Regions from separate parts of the Micromonospora sp. NPDC000207 genome, predicted to be linked through region 4. Evidence: riboswitches for the same ligand, from Rfam matches in the RefSeq annotation. Region 4 holds a riboswitch; each other region holds the start of a gene.
What was found. Region 4 has a riboswitch for cyclic di-AMP ahead of ABT336_RS26340 (C40 family peptidase). Riboswitches for the same ligand answer to the same signal wherever they lie in the genome.
Positions count from the first base shown of each region.

Region 1: linked by a shared signal. The riboswitch ahead of ABT336_RS04290 (transglycosylase family protein) and the one ahead of ABT336_RS26340 (C40 family peptidase) in region 4 are both predicted to bind cyclic di-AMP.
Region 2: linked by a shared signal. The riboswitch ahead of ABT336_RS23525 (C39 family peptidase) and the one ahead of ABT336_RS26340 (C40 family peptidase) in region 4 are both predicted to bind cyclic di-AMP.
Region 3: linked by a shared signal. The riboswitch ahead of ABT336_RS04605 (coiled-coil domain-containing protein) and the one ahead of ABT336_RS26340 (C40 family peptidase) in region 4 are both predicted to bind cyclic di-AMP.

Region 1 covers NZ_JBEPEQ010000009.1:4,197-7,398, forward strand. Annotated here, with positions in the region: gene htpG (molecular chaperone HtpG) at 1-867, shown strand, start outside; gene ABT336_RS04285 (hypothetical protein) at 971-1,264, opposite strand; cyclic di-AMP (ydaO/yuaA leader) riboswitch at 1,563-1,675, shown strand; gene ABT336_RS04290 (transglycosylase family protein) at 1,693-2,295, shown strand; gene ABT336_RS04295 (diacylglycerol/lipid kinase family protein) at 2,475-3,202, shown strand, end outside.
Region 2 covers NZ_JBEPEQ010000124.1:1,188-4,389, forward strand. Annotated here, with positions in the region: partial or broken gene ABT336_RS23520 (CDP-glycerol glycerophosphotransferase family protein) at 1-190, shown strand, start outside; gene ABT336_RS23525 (C39 family peptidase) at 363-1,238, opposite strand; cyclic di-AMP (ydaO/yuaA leader) riboswitch at 1,273-1,414, opposite strand; gene ABT336_RS23530 (acyltransferase family protein) at 1,705-3,006, opposite strand.
Region 3 covers NZ_JBEPEQ010000010.1:7,508-10,709, forward strand. Annotated here, with positions in the region: gene ABT336_RS04600 (carbonic anhydrase) at 39-656, shown strand; gene ABT336_RS04605 (coiled-coil domain-containing protein) at 783-1,790, opposite strand; cyclic di-AMP (ydaO/yuaA leader) riboswitch at 1,795-1,925, opposite strand; gene ABT336_RS04610 (YibE/F family protein) at 2,092-3,202, opposite strand, start outside.
Region 4 covers NZ_JBEPEQ010000184.1:24-3,225, reverse strand. Annotated here, with positions in the region: gene ABT336_RS26350 ((Fe-S)-binding protein) at 1-429, shown strand, start outside; gene ABT336_RS26345 (C40 family peptidase) at 647-1,660, shown strand; cyclic di-AMP (ydaO/yuaA leader) riboswitch at 1,920-2,060, shown strand; gene ABT336_RS26340 (C40 family peptidase) at 2,124-3,122, shown strand.

The DNA.
Region 1 (3,202 bases), on a different contig from region 4:
CGGCAGATCCAGGTGGTCCGCCGCCGCCTGGTCCGCAAGATCCTCGCCACGGTGAAGGACCTGAAGGCCAACAACGAGGAGAAGTACCGCACCCTCTGGGCCGAGTTCGGTCGGGCCCTCAAGGAGGGTCTCCTGGAGGACCCGGACAACCGGGACACCCTGCTGGAGATCGTGTCGGTGGCCTCCACCGACGACCCGGCGGAGCTGACCACCCTCGCCGGGTACGTCGAGCGGATGAAGGACGGCCAGGGCGACATCTACTACGCCACCGGTGAGTCCCGGTCGATGATCGAGAACTCCCCGCACATGGAGGCGTTCCGGGCCAAGGGCTACGAGGTGCTCATCCTCACCGACCCGGTGGACGAGGTCTGGGTGGAGCAGGTCGGCCAGTTCGACGGCCGGTCGCTGCGCTCCATCGCCAAGGGCCAGGTCGACCTGGACACCGAGGAGGAGAAGAAGGAGGCCGAGGCCGAGCGGGAGCAGCGCACCCAGGAGTTCGCCGGTCTGCTGACCTTCCTCACCGAAAAGCTCGCCGAGAACGTCAAGGAGGTCCGGCTCTCCTCGCGGCTGACCACCTCACCGGCGTGCGTGGTGGGCGACGCGTACGACATGACCCCGACCCTGGAGAAGATGTACCGGGCGATGGGTCAGGAGGTCCCGCCGGTGAAGCGGATCCTGGAACTCAACCCGACCCACCCGCTGGTCGCCGGGCTGCGTACCTCCCACGAGCAGGGTGAGGACCCGGCCGCCCTCGTCGAGACCGCCGAGCTGCTGTACGGCATGGCGCTGCTGGCCGAGGGCGGGGAGCTGACCGACCCGGCCCGGTTCACCCGGCTCCTGGCCGACCGGCTGGCCCGTACCCTCTGATCTTTTCCGGTCAGACGTGTCTCGCGGGCCCGGTGTTGCCGCACCGGACCCGCGAGACGTCACGGCCCGACGCCGGGTGTCACCCCGCCCGGCGTCGTGAGACTCAGGCCGCCGCGACCGAGCCGGGGTAGCGGGGCGGCGGTGCGACCGCAGCCAACGCGGGCCGCTCCACGTGCTGCTGCTCCTGCTCGGCCGGGTACGCCAGCTGCAACGCCCGCCGCGCCCACGTGTAGGCGGCGCACGGCTGCGGGCCGTCGGCACACTGCAGGTTCCGGCACTGCCCCTGCGCGGCATCCCGGTGCTGCTCGGCGACGACGATCGCCTGTCGCCACAGCATGGTGTCGGTCACGCCCGCCGGCACGGCGTCGCGCCGGTCGGATCCGGTGGAACTGGACATGAGCGGCCCCCCTCGTACGCGATGTCCCCTTAACCCTCACCACTCAACCCCTGTTCTAACCGTTCCGACCCGTCACAGTTGGGTGACGGTCGACACGGATGCCCTGGTCAGAGGTGTGTGAAGGCGCAGAATGCCGCCTGAGCGGCGAGTTCGCAACCCCTCCCCGTGTGGCCTGGTGAACAACCTCACGCAGCGTATGCACCCGCCCCGGGCCACCCCTACCGTCGTACGGGTCCGCCCGACGCGGACACCGCCCGCCGGAGTACGCCCAATCCATGCCCCCGGCTCCGCGGAACACTCCACCACAGGGCATGGAGCGGGGGACCCAGGTTCCACGGTGCACGTCACCTCGGGGTGAAGCCGCCCACCGGCGGCCGGGCTCCTCGGCCCGAACCCGACAGCTCACCTCGTCGGCGTGGAGGAACCCCATGGCAACTCGAACCACCTCGTCCCGCGCCCTGCGCACCCCCCGACGGATCCTCGGCACCCTCGCCGTCGGTGCCGTGACCGGCCTCGCCGCCGTGTTCGGCACCGCCGCTCCCGCCCACGCCGACAGCGTCGACTGGGACGCCATCGCCCAGTGCGAGTCCGGCGGCGACTGGAGCATCAACACCGGCAACGGCTACTTCGGTGGCCTGCAGTTCGTCCAGAGCACCTGGGAGGCGTACGGCGGCCTCCAGTACGCCACCCGCGCCGACCTGGCCACCCGCGCCCAGCAGATCGCCGTCGCCGAGCAGGTCCTGCAGGGCCAGGGCATCGGGGCCTGGCCGACCTGCGGCCCCCTGGGTGGCCCGGTCTCCCCCTCGGGCGGGTCGACCTCCGCCGCCGACGCCGCCGCCCAGCGCGCCGAGCAGCCCGCGTCGCGCAGCACCGACCGGGACACGTACGTCGTCGAGGCCGGTGACACCCTCGTGAAGATCGCCGCCGCCCACGACGTCACCGGCGGGTGGCAGGGTCTGCACGAGCGCAACAAGGACGTCATCGGCGACGACCCGGGCCTGATCATCCCCGGTCAGCGGCTCACCCTCTGACGTCGAGGCGAAACCCGGCCGGGGCGCACCTCCCGGCCGGGTTCCCCGCCGCCCTTCCCCGCCGGTCGTGCCGGACCGTCCGGTTCTCCGCCCACCTGGGCGCTGGGTTCCGTCCCCGCGCGGGTATCTCCAGGGTGGACACGCGTAGTGACGTCGCCGGTGGGGTACCAGCGACAACCATGAGCACGAAAACCCTGGACGAGCGCCCCACGGACCCGGCCCGCCCCGACCCGACCGCCGACTCGACCACCACCGACCCGGCCGCCACGGACCCCGTCGGCACCGATCCGGCGGGCGGCACCGATCGGGCGGGTGGCACGACGACGCTGGGCACCGTGGCCGTCGTCGCACACCGTAAGAAGACCTTCGGCGGCGGGCTCGACGAACTCCGCGCCGCCCTGGTCGGCGCGGGGGTGAAGAACCTGCTCTGGTACGAGGTGCCGAAGAGCCGCAAGGCGCCGAAGAAGGTCCGTAAGGCCCTCGACGAGGGGGCCGAACTGGTCTTCGTCTGGGGCGGCGACGGCACCGTCCAGCGCAGTGCGGACGCCATGGCCGGATCCGGGGTCCCGATGGCCGTCCTGCCGGCCGGGACCGCCAACCTCTTCGCCACCAACCTGGGCATCCCCACCGACCTGCCCGAGGCGGTCAGGATCGGTCTGCACGGCCCGCGCCGCACCGTCGACCTGGGCAAGGTCAACGGGGAACACTTCGCGGTGATGGCCGGTGCCGGGTTCGACGCCGAGTTGATCCGTGACGCCGACCGTAACCTCAAGGGCCGCCTCGGCCGCCTCGCCTACGTCCTGACCGGGCTGCGACACGTGCGCGGCGAGTGCGTCCGGACCCGGATCAGAATCGACGGCAGCGACTGGTTCGACGGAGAGGCCAGCTGCGTGCTCTTCGGCAACGT
Region 2 (3,202 bases), on a different contig from region 4:
GGCGGAGTCGGCCCGGTGGCACACCCGTACCCGCTACCTCGGGGACTTCCCGGCCGAGTCCTACGCCGAGGTGTTCCTGGCGGCCGCCCGGCGGCACCTGGACCCGGCGTGGACCCCGCCGGGTCCGCGTACCGGCGCAGGTGCCGGGCTGGCCGACGCCGCCACCGGGCCGCTCTCCCCCACCGGCTGAGCGACCGACCCACCGCGACGAGACGGGCACCGCTCTCCCCCACCGGCTGAGTGGCCACCGGAACGGGTGCCGCCCCCCATCGGCTGAGCGACCCCGACGAGAACGAGACGGGCGCCGTCCCCCTGCGCAGGGGGACGGTGCCCGTCTCGTGGATCGGGTGGGGACTGCCGGCTCAGGCGGAGTAGCCCCGGCTGGCGATCCAGTCGGCAAGAGTGCCCACTGTCAGCCAGTACGTCGGGACCGCCGGGTTCGCCGAGTCGGCGATCTTGACGGTCCGGCCGTCGTCGCGGTAGCCGACCACCGCGACGTAGTGTCCGCCCGGGAAGGAGTGCCAGCCCCCGGCGAGGTCGGTGGTGGTCCCGGCCACGTTCACCACCACGCCGCGCTCGTCGGCGACCGCCGCGACCAGGTCGGCCCGGAGCCGCTCGGTCTGGGCGGTGGTGGCGGCGTTGCCGGGGATCATCGTGGTCCGGTACGGGCTGCCGTCCACCACCTGGTTGAGCACCCGGGTGGTGTCGGCGGCCGAGTTGGTGCCCATCGTCGTGGTGCCGAGCCGCACCGCCAGGTCGTCCTGGGTCCGGGCCAGGCCCATGGCCGACAGCGCGTTGCGTACCGCCGCCGGGCCGCAGTAGTAGTAGGTGATCTGGGACTGGTGGTCGTGGTCGAGGACCCTCGACGCGGGCGGCTTGGGAGTCGCCGTACGGGTCAGATCGGCCGCCGGGGCTGTGGTGCTGGTGGCGCTGCTCGCCGTCGCCGTCGGAGCGGGGCTCTGCGAACGGGCGGTGGCGGTCGGGGCCGGGGTGGTCAGCGACGGCGCCGGGGTCTGCGGCGCGCTCAACTCGGCGCGGGCGGGGAGGTCACCGGCGTAGGGGGCCTGCTCGGCGACGGCGGCCGGGGTGGGCTGATCGAGGTCGGACCCGTCACCGGTGACGGCGACGCCGACTCCGACGCCCGAGGCCACCATGAGGGTCGCGGCCGAGGCGGCGACGACCTGGTACTGGCGGTCTGCGGTGAGCCGCCGCAGCTGTCGCCTGAGATGGTGTCTCACTGTCGACTGGAGGGGATGGTGAGGCAAGGAACGGGGCTCCTTCCGATTCCGCCTACCGGGTTAGCTGACGGATTCGGGCGGGAAGAAGTCGCCCTACCGGGAGCGTCGGCTCCCGGATTCACCCCGGACTACGTGGGTCCCCGGCTCGTCCTGAGACGATTGAGCGGGTCGGGGCGGCGTCGCTTCTTGCGATCGGGAACCGCACCGGACGCAGCGACACTACTGGCCGAGCTTTTCCCTGCCAACCCGGCTTGACCTGCTTAAACCTCGATCATGGCAGCAATCTTCACCGCAGTCCGACAGTGTCGTGTATCTATGGGACGGGCGGTTTCATCCACCCGTCGAGGTCCACAACCGGACGTTCGGTGAGCATCCCCGAGGAATTGTCGGCCAATGACGTCCGCCCTGCGTCGCGTGACCGGATCCGGCGTCCTGTGAGCGGCATCACCGTCACGGACGGGATGGGTCAGCGTCGTTCGGCGTCACCCACCGGCTGCTCGGCGGCGGACGCCCCCGAGCGCGGCCCCGGCACGACCGACTGCGGCTCGGGCTCGACCGACTGCGGCTCGGGCTCGACCGACTGCGGTCCCGGCGCGACCGACTCCGGCCCGGGCGCTACCTGTCGTGGGTCCGAACCGGGCGGCTGCGGTCCCGGCCCACGCCGGTTCCGACCGGAGCGGGAGGGGGCGAGCAGGCGCATCATCGGGGTCTCCAGGTACCTGTGCATCAGCCCGGCCAGCACCAGGTTGACAAGGAGGAAGGCCACCACCGCCACCGGCCCCCACCAGCCGGGCAGGCCGACGCCGTAGACGCCGACGAGCCGGAGCACAGTGACCATGACGAAGACGTGCACCAGGTAGAAGGCGAAGGAGACCTCGCCGAGCCAGAGCATCGGCCGGGAGCGCCAGGGTGAGCGGCGGCCGTTGATGTCGGCGTCCGCCGCAGCGGTGATGACCAGGATGTACGCCACCGACAGGACGGCCGCCCAGAGCTCGGCGCGGATGATCTCACCGGCGGCCACCCAGACGGCCACGAAGACCACGCTGGCCACCGTCAGCCGGGGACCGCGCCAGCAGCCCCGACGCATCAGCTCGGCGGCGGCGACGCCCATCCAGAACTCGAACGACCTGGTGATCGGGAAGATCTGGGTGAACCACCACCGGTACTCCGGTGGCACCAGCAGCTGCGTCGGCCAGAGCGCCAGGATCAGCAGCGGTACGGCGACGACGACGGCCCAGAGCATCCAGGGCCGGGCCCGCCGGATCGCCGGGAGCGCGAACGGCAGACAGAGGTAGAAGAACAGCTCGCAGGAGAGCGACCAGCTCACCGTGTTGATGCTGTAGAAGTGGCCCGGAGTGGGGTCCCACGCCTGCAACAGCAGCAGGTTGGTGAGCGCCACCTGACCGTTGACCGGGTCGACGAAGTAGAGACCGACCAGCAGCACGACCATCCACATCAGAACGTGGTTGGGATAGATCTTCGCGGCCCGGCGACGCCAGAAGGCCCGTTTCGAGTCCTCGGGGCGGGCCGACCAGACCAGGACGAAACCGCTGAGGATGAAGAAGAACTGCACTCCGGAGAGGCCGAGGGTGAAGACCTTCTCCAACACGCCCTGGGGTCCCGGCTCGGCGACGACCCGCATGGTGGCGGCGTGGAACCCGTACACCAGCAGGGCGGCGATCCACCGCAGTCCGGTCAGCGAGGGCAGCCGGGACAGGGCGGGGGTCGCTCCGGTGGCGGTCGCGCTGGTCGCCGATACGCTGGTCACGCCACCACACCGACCACGACCGTACGAACCACCACGACGTCTCCTCCTCCACGCTCCGTCGCCGGGGGTCGACCGGCCGCCGCCGGGGACCATACCGCAATCGGACGACCGCTCATCTTCGCGGCCGAATCGGACGGTGGTGACGGGCGTGGAGTAGGTAAGAGCCGATGCCCTAATATCCGCAGACCAGCCAGCG
Region 3 (3,202 bases), on a different contig from region 4:
GGGTTTGACCAGGTAGTTCGTTCAAGGGCAGGTGGGACTTGCGTCAGCCGGAGACTCCCCAGGAGGCGTTCGCCGAGCTTCAGGCAGGCAACGAGCGGTTCGTCGACGGGACACCCCGCCACCCCAACCAGGACGCCGGCCACCGGGCGGCGGTCGCCGGTGAGCAGCACCCCTTCGCCGTGATCGTGGGGTGCTCCGACTCCCGCCTGGCCGCCGAGATCATCTTCGACCGTGGCCTGGGGGACCTCTTCGTGGTCCGGACCGCCGGGCACACCACCGGCCCCGAGGTGCTGGGCAGCGTCGAGTACGCGGTGACGGTGCTGCACACCCCCCTGGTGGTGGTGCTCGGGCACGATTCGTGCGGGGCTGTCGCGGCGGCCGGTGCGGTGGCTGCCGGAGGGCTGCGTCCGGCCGGGCACCTCGGGGCGGTGGTCGACGCCGTCCTGCCCAGCCTCCGGCACGCCGCCGCCCAGGGCATCGTGGACCCGGCGGGGATCATCGACGTCCACATCGCCCAGACGGTCAACGAACTGGTAGGCGACTCGGCGGTCCTGGCCGGTGAGATCGCTGCCGGACGGTGTGCCGTGGTGGGGATGTCGTACCAGCTCAACGCCGGTCGGGTCCGGACGGTGGCGGCGGTTCCGCGTACCCTCTGACCGGTCTTTCGCCCCGGAACACGAACCGGGCCGCGCGCCCCTCACGGCGAACCGGTCTGTGCCTGCGACGACGAACGGGCCGCCCCCCGAAGGAAGGGGAGCGGCCCGGTTCGTGCCAAGCCCCGGCTAGAGCAGCGAGACGTGGACGTGGTCGGTGTGGTTGGACGGGCCGCTGTAGGAACTCCAGCCCGTCGCCGGGAACCAGATCTGCCGGTTCCAGATGACGTAGTAGACGCCCAGCCGGTCGGCGTTACGGACCAGGAACGCGGTCAGGTTGTTGCCGTACATCCGGGTGTCGTTGTTGTGCCAGGGGGAGAACCCGCGGTTCTGGAGGGACCAGTCGCAGGCCCGGCCCTTGGGGTGCTCCCACGGGCCACCGGGGCGGTAACAACCGACGAACCTGTCGAACCCGGCCCGCTTGACCTCCTTGTACATGTGGAGGGTGCGGGGGGTGATGCAGCCGGAGGTGGTGGGGTCGTTCTCGGTGCAACCCTGCGGACGCCAGTTGCCGTTGGAGTCCCGACCCGGTGCGACCTTCGCCACCGGTGACTCGGCCACCACCAGGCCGCCGGTCAGGCCGGTGCCGCCGACCAGGGCGAGTGACTTCTCGGCGTCCCGCTTCTGCTTGGCCATCAGCGCGTGCTGCTTCTGCTGCTCGGTGACCTCGGCGTCGAGCTGCTCCTTGGCCTCGGCAGCCTCGTCCTTGACCTCCTGGACCTCGGCCAGCTTCCGGGCGTTGACCATGTTCAGCTCGTCGAGCGCCTGGGCGCGCTTGACGAACGAGTCGGGCTGGTCGCTGTCAAGGAGCATCGCCATCGCGCCGATCCGCCCGCTGCGGTACGACTGGGCGGCGATCTGCCCCACCTGGGGGGCCAACCGGTCCAGCTCGCTCTGCGCCCGACGGACCTCCAGGTCGAGCTGGAGCTGCCGCTTCTTGGACTTCTCAAGCTTGTTCTGTGCCTGGGTGAAGTTGCGGTTGGTCGTCTCGATGACATCGTTGAGGAGCTTCGAGTCACCGTCCTCGTGCCCCGAGGGCCGAGGCTGGGCCATGGCCGGCGCTGACCCGGAGAAGATGGCCAGCGCGGTGATCACGGCCACCACCGGCGTCAGCCAGCGGCGTAGGGGTGCCGTCACAGTCGTCCCTTCCGTCGGCCGCCGACCGGGTTAGCTGACGGGTTCGGGACGGAAGTGGCCCCTACCGCTTGCGCGGATTCACCCCACGTACCTGGGTCCCCGATTCGCCTCGCGGCGATTGGGCGGCGGTCCCGCTGGCGCCGGTGCGCGCCTTCGGCGGTGACCGGCAGCGAGGTTACCCGAGAGTCGACTCCGGGAGCTACGTCCGGAAGCCGACTTAACGCGTATTTTCGCCGTAGCGGCGGGTGACCAGTGATGAGCTTCTCATTCTGGGAAGCATCGGCGGTCACACTGAGGAGTGTCACCATGCGGGGTCGGAACCTCCTTCTCGATTGCGCCACCCTGCGGGGGCGTCGGGGGACTGACTCCCGGCCCGGGGGTCGCTCAGGGCTTCGAGGGCGTCGTCGCGCTGAGCGGGGGGTCGGGGTCGGGGGTTGGCGTCGGGCCGCGCCGCCTTCTTCTCGGGGGTACGGCGTCCGGCGGCGGTGACCACGGCGGCCAGGGCGGTGGTCAGGGGCACGGCGGCGACCAGTCCGAGCGTGGCGACGACGCTGCGGACGATCTCCTGGGCGAGGAATTCACTGGTCAGGACCTGGCCGGTGGGCCGGGAGTCGGCGACCAGCAGGAGCATCAGGGGCAGTGAGGCACCCGCGTACGCCAGCACGATCGTGTTGACCACCGACGCGATGTGGGCCCGCCCGACCCGGGTCCCCGCCTTGTAGAGCTGGAGTGCTGTCAGCTTCGGGTTGGCGTTGCCCACCTCGGTCACCGTGGCGGCCTGGGTGACCGTGACGTCGTCCAGGACGCCCAGGGACCCGATCACGATCCCGGCCAGCAGCAGTCCGTGCAGGTCGACGTCGGACTGGAACATCGACAGGGTGGTGGCGTCCTCGTCACCGAACCCGGTCAGGTGGGTGGCGGCGGTGGCGGCGGCGGCGAGCAGTCCGGTGAGCACCAGACTGCCCAGGGTGCCCAGGACCGCCACCGAGGTCTGGGCGCTGATCCCGTGGGTGAGATACAGCACGATGAACATGATCAGTGCTGATCCGACAACGGCGATCAGCAGGGGGGACCGGCCGGCGCTGATCCCCGGCACCACGAAGGTGAGCAGGATGGCGAAGCTCGCCGCCAGCCCGCCCAGGGCGGCCAGGCCCCGCCAGCGGCCGAACGCCACGATCGCGGCGGCGAAGAGGACCACCAGCCAGACCAGGGGCTTGCCGCGTTGGTGCTCGGCGATGTTGTAGCTGCTGGTCTCCGGGTCGGCCGGGTCGACCAGCTCGACCAGGATGATCTCGTCGCCCACCGCCACCCGGGGGGCACCCGGGCCGTCCGGGATCGGGGTCTCGACCTCCTGCCCGGCGTCCGGGCCGCTGTCTGCCCGGACGGTCACCGTTCCGCAGGGCCGGTCGGCC
Region 4 (3,202 bases):
CTCCTGGCCCACCTGGTCGCCGGTGGCAAGCTCACCCCGGTCCAGCCTGTCGACGGCGGGGTCACCTACCACGACCCGTGCTACCTGGGCCGCCACAACCGGGTCTTCGCCCCGCCGCGTGAGGTCCTGGGCAGCGCCATCGGCGGCGGCACGGGCGACGCCGGTCTGATCGAGATGCCGCGCAACAGCGAGCGCTCGTTCTGCTGCGGTGCCGGGGGCGCGCGAATGTGGATGGAGGAGCGGATCGGCAAGCGGATCAACGTGGACCGGGTCGAGGAGGCCATGTCCACCGGGGCGAAGACGGTCGCCGTCGGCTGCCCGTTCTGCTCGACGATGCTCAACGACGGGGTCAACGGCAAGGGGGCCGGAGAAGAGGTCGAGGTGGTCGACGTGGCCAGCGTCCTGCTCCGCTCGGTCCGGCCGGAGTGACCGGAGGGTGACCGACCCCGATATTGATGGGTACCCCTCGATCGTCGAATAGCGGATACCGTTGGTGTGCAAGCGATTGCTTCACCGTAATGGTGAAGATTGTCTTCTTGCCCCGATCGCTTTGCTTCCCTAATGTTGGGCACCGGCCGCTTGTGGGTCGTCTGTCTCGCCCTCCCCTCCTCGCGAGGCGCCCGGCGGCCGGTCGGCAAAGGAGTCGGTGCCGGTGGCGAGCCTGCCCCCTCATCGTCGTGTCCCGAAAACGCCCGCCCGAGTACGCGGCGCGCGACGGGCATTGGCGCGTCTGACAGCCCTGTGTGCTGCCGTGATCGTCGGCGCCGGGATGCTCGCCGTACCGGCGCAGGCGGAGCCCACGGTCGAGGAGATCGAAGCGCAGATCGAAAAGCAGTGGCGCCAGCTGGAACCCACCATCGAGCAGTACAACAAGGTGCGGTCCGAGCTGAGGGTCAACCGCAAGAAGTCCGACGACCTCGCGAAGAAGATCGAGCCGTTGCAGCTCGAAAGCGAGTTGGCGCTGAACCGGATCGGTGAACTCGCCTCCCGGTACTACATCATCGGTCCCTCGTACGAGCTGGGCGCGGTGCTGGTGAACAGCCGCCCCGGGCAGCTCGGCGAACAGCTGACCCTGCTGGACCGGGTGGCCACCGAGCAGCGTCGGCAGATCGAGGACGTCCTGGCCGTTCAGGCCAGGTTCAACACCCAGAAGGAGAAGCTGGACACCCTCGTCACCACCCAGGTCAAGCAGGAGAAGGACCTGGCGAACCGGCGCAAGAAGATCGAGGGTGAGATCAAGACCCTCCGGGCTTCGATGCCGAAGACCACAGTGCAGACCGCCAACTGCCCCACCATCAACGGGGTGGTCAACGCGGCGGCGCGTACCGCCATCCGGACCGCCTGCGCCCAGATCGGCAAGCCGTACGTGTTCGGGTCCACCGGGCCGAACTCCTTCGACTGCTCCGGGCTGACCCAGTACGCGTACCGGGCCGCAGGCATCAGCCTCACCCACTTCACCGGGGCGCAGTGGAACGAGGGCCGGGCGATCCCGCGTAACGAGGCCCGCCCCGGCGATCTGGTCTTCTTCCGCAGCGACCTCAGTCACGTCGGCATCTACCTGGGCAACGACAAGATGGTGCACGCGGCGAGAGCCGGTGTCCCGGTCAACGTCTCCAGCATCAACACGATGCCGGTAGCCGGGTTCCGACGACCCGGCTGACCCTCGGCGTACCTGAGGCCCTCCGTCGTCGACCACCGACGACGGAGGGCCTTCGCGTGTGGCCTCGACGGCGGGTCCTTCGCGCACCGGCCGTCGGCTCCGCGCGTCGGTGACCGGCGTCGTGTGTCGGTCACGCCGCGCCCGAGAGTGAACGAACGTGAGACGGAGTGTCACGTATCGCTCCGTTGCGGATAGGTGGTCGTCTCTCTACGCTGGTGAACCGTCGGTCGGCAGCAGAACCGTCCAACCCGGGCGGTCACGAACGACACCGCCGAGTCGCCCGCACGGGTGATCCGGGAACCCAGGTACGTCGGGGTGAATCCGCAGTCCGCTGCGGTAGGGCGTCCCCTTCCGCCCGAACCCGTCAGCTGACCCGGTAGGCGGTTCCGTCGAAGGAGTACCGAGCCCGGTGGCACTTCATGCCCCGCGGCCACCGTCCACCAGGTCGGCGAAGGTCGACCCGGTGCCGGCTGGGCCGCGTCCACGCTCGTTCCGCTGCACCACAGCACTGGCCGCGACCGCTGCGGTCCTGGTCGGGGCCGCCGTCCTCGGGGTCCCCGCCCCGGCGTACGCCGAACCGTCGGTGACCGATCTCGAACGGCAGATCGACAGGGACTGGCACCGACTCGAACCGCTCATCGAACGGCACAACGCCGTCCGGCAGGACCTCGCCGACAGGCGTCGGGAGGCCGCCGCCCTGGCGGCCAGGATCGACCCGCTGCAACGCCAGGTCGACGCGGCGATGAAGCAGGTCAGCGACCTGGCAGTGCGGGCGTACAAGGGTGAGAGCTTCTCGGCGCTCAACCTGATGCTCTCCGGGCGCACCCCCGGTGAACTGGTCGGCCGGATCGAGCTGATGGACCGGTTCGCCCACCGCCGGCAGGAGGACGTCCGGGCCGTCCGGGACCTGCGTGACGAACTGGCGGCCGGGAAGACCCGACTCGACCGGATGATCGTCCAACTGACCCGGGCGGAGAGGGGACTCGCCGCCAGCCGTCGGCAGATCGACGCCGAGATCGACAGGTTGCAGAAGCTGCGGCTGCGGGCGTACGACAGTGGTGCCGGTGGGCCGCTCCGCCCGGCGCCCTGCCCCGTCACCTACCCCGGGGGTACGGCAGGTGACGTGGTCCGGTTCGCCTGCGCCCAGATCGGGAAGCCGTACGTCTGGGGCGCCGAGGGGCCGAAGGCGTACGACTGCTCGGGTCTGATGCTCGCGGCCTGGGCGAAGGGCGGCGTGGCGCTGCCGCACAACGCCGCCCGGCAGCGGAAGGTGACCACCCCGGTGAGCCGCGCCGACCTGCGCCCCGGCGACCTCGTCTTCTACTACCGCGACGTGCACCACGTGGGCATGTACGTCGGTGACGGCTGGGTGGTGCACGCCGCCCGGTCCGGGGTGCCGGTGCGGATGAAGCGCCTCGGTGACGCCCCGATCCACAGCTTCGGTCGCCCCGGCAAGGGCTGACCGTTCCGGCTGTCGGCGGGTGGACGTCGGCCCGTGAGACCGACGTGGTGTCCCTGCCGACGGCAGGCCCGGGTACCGCT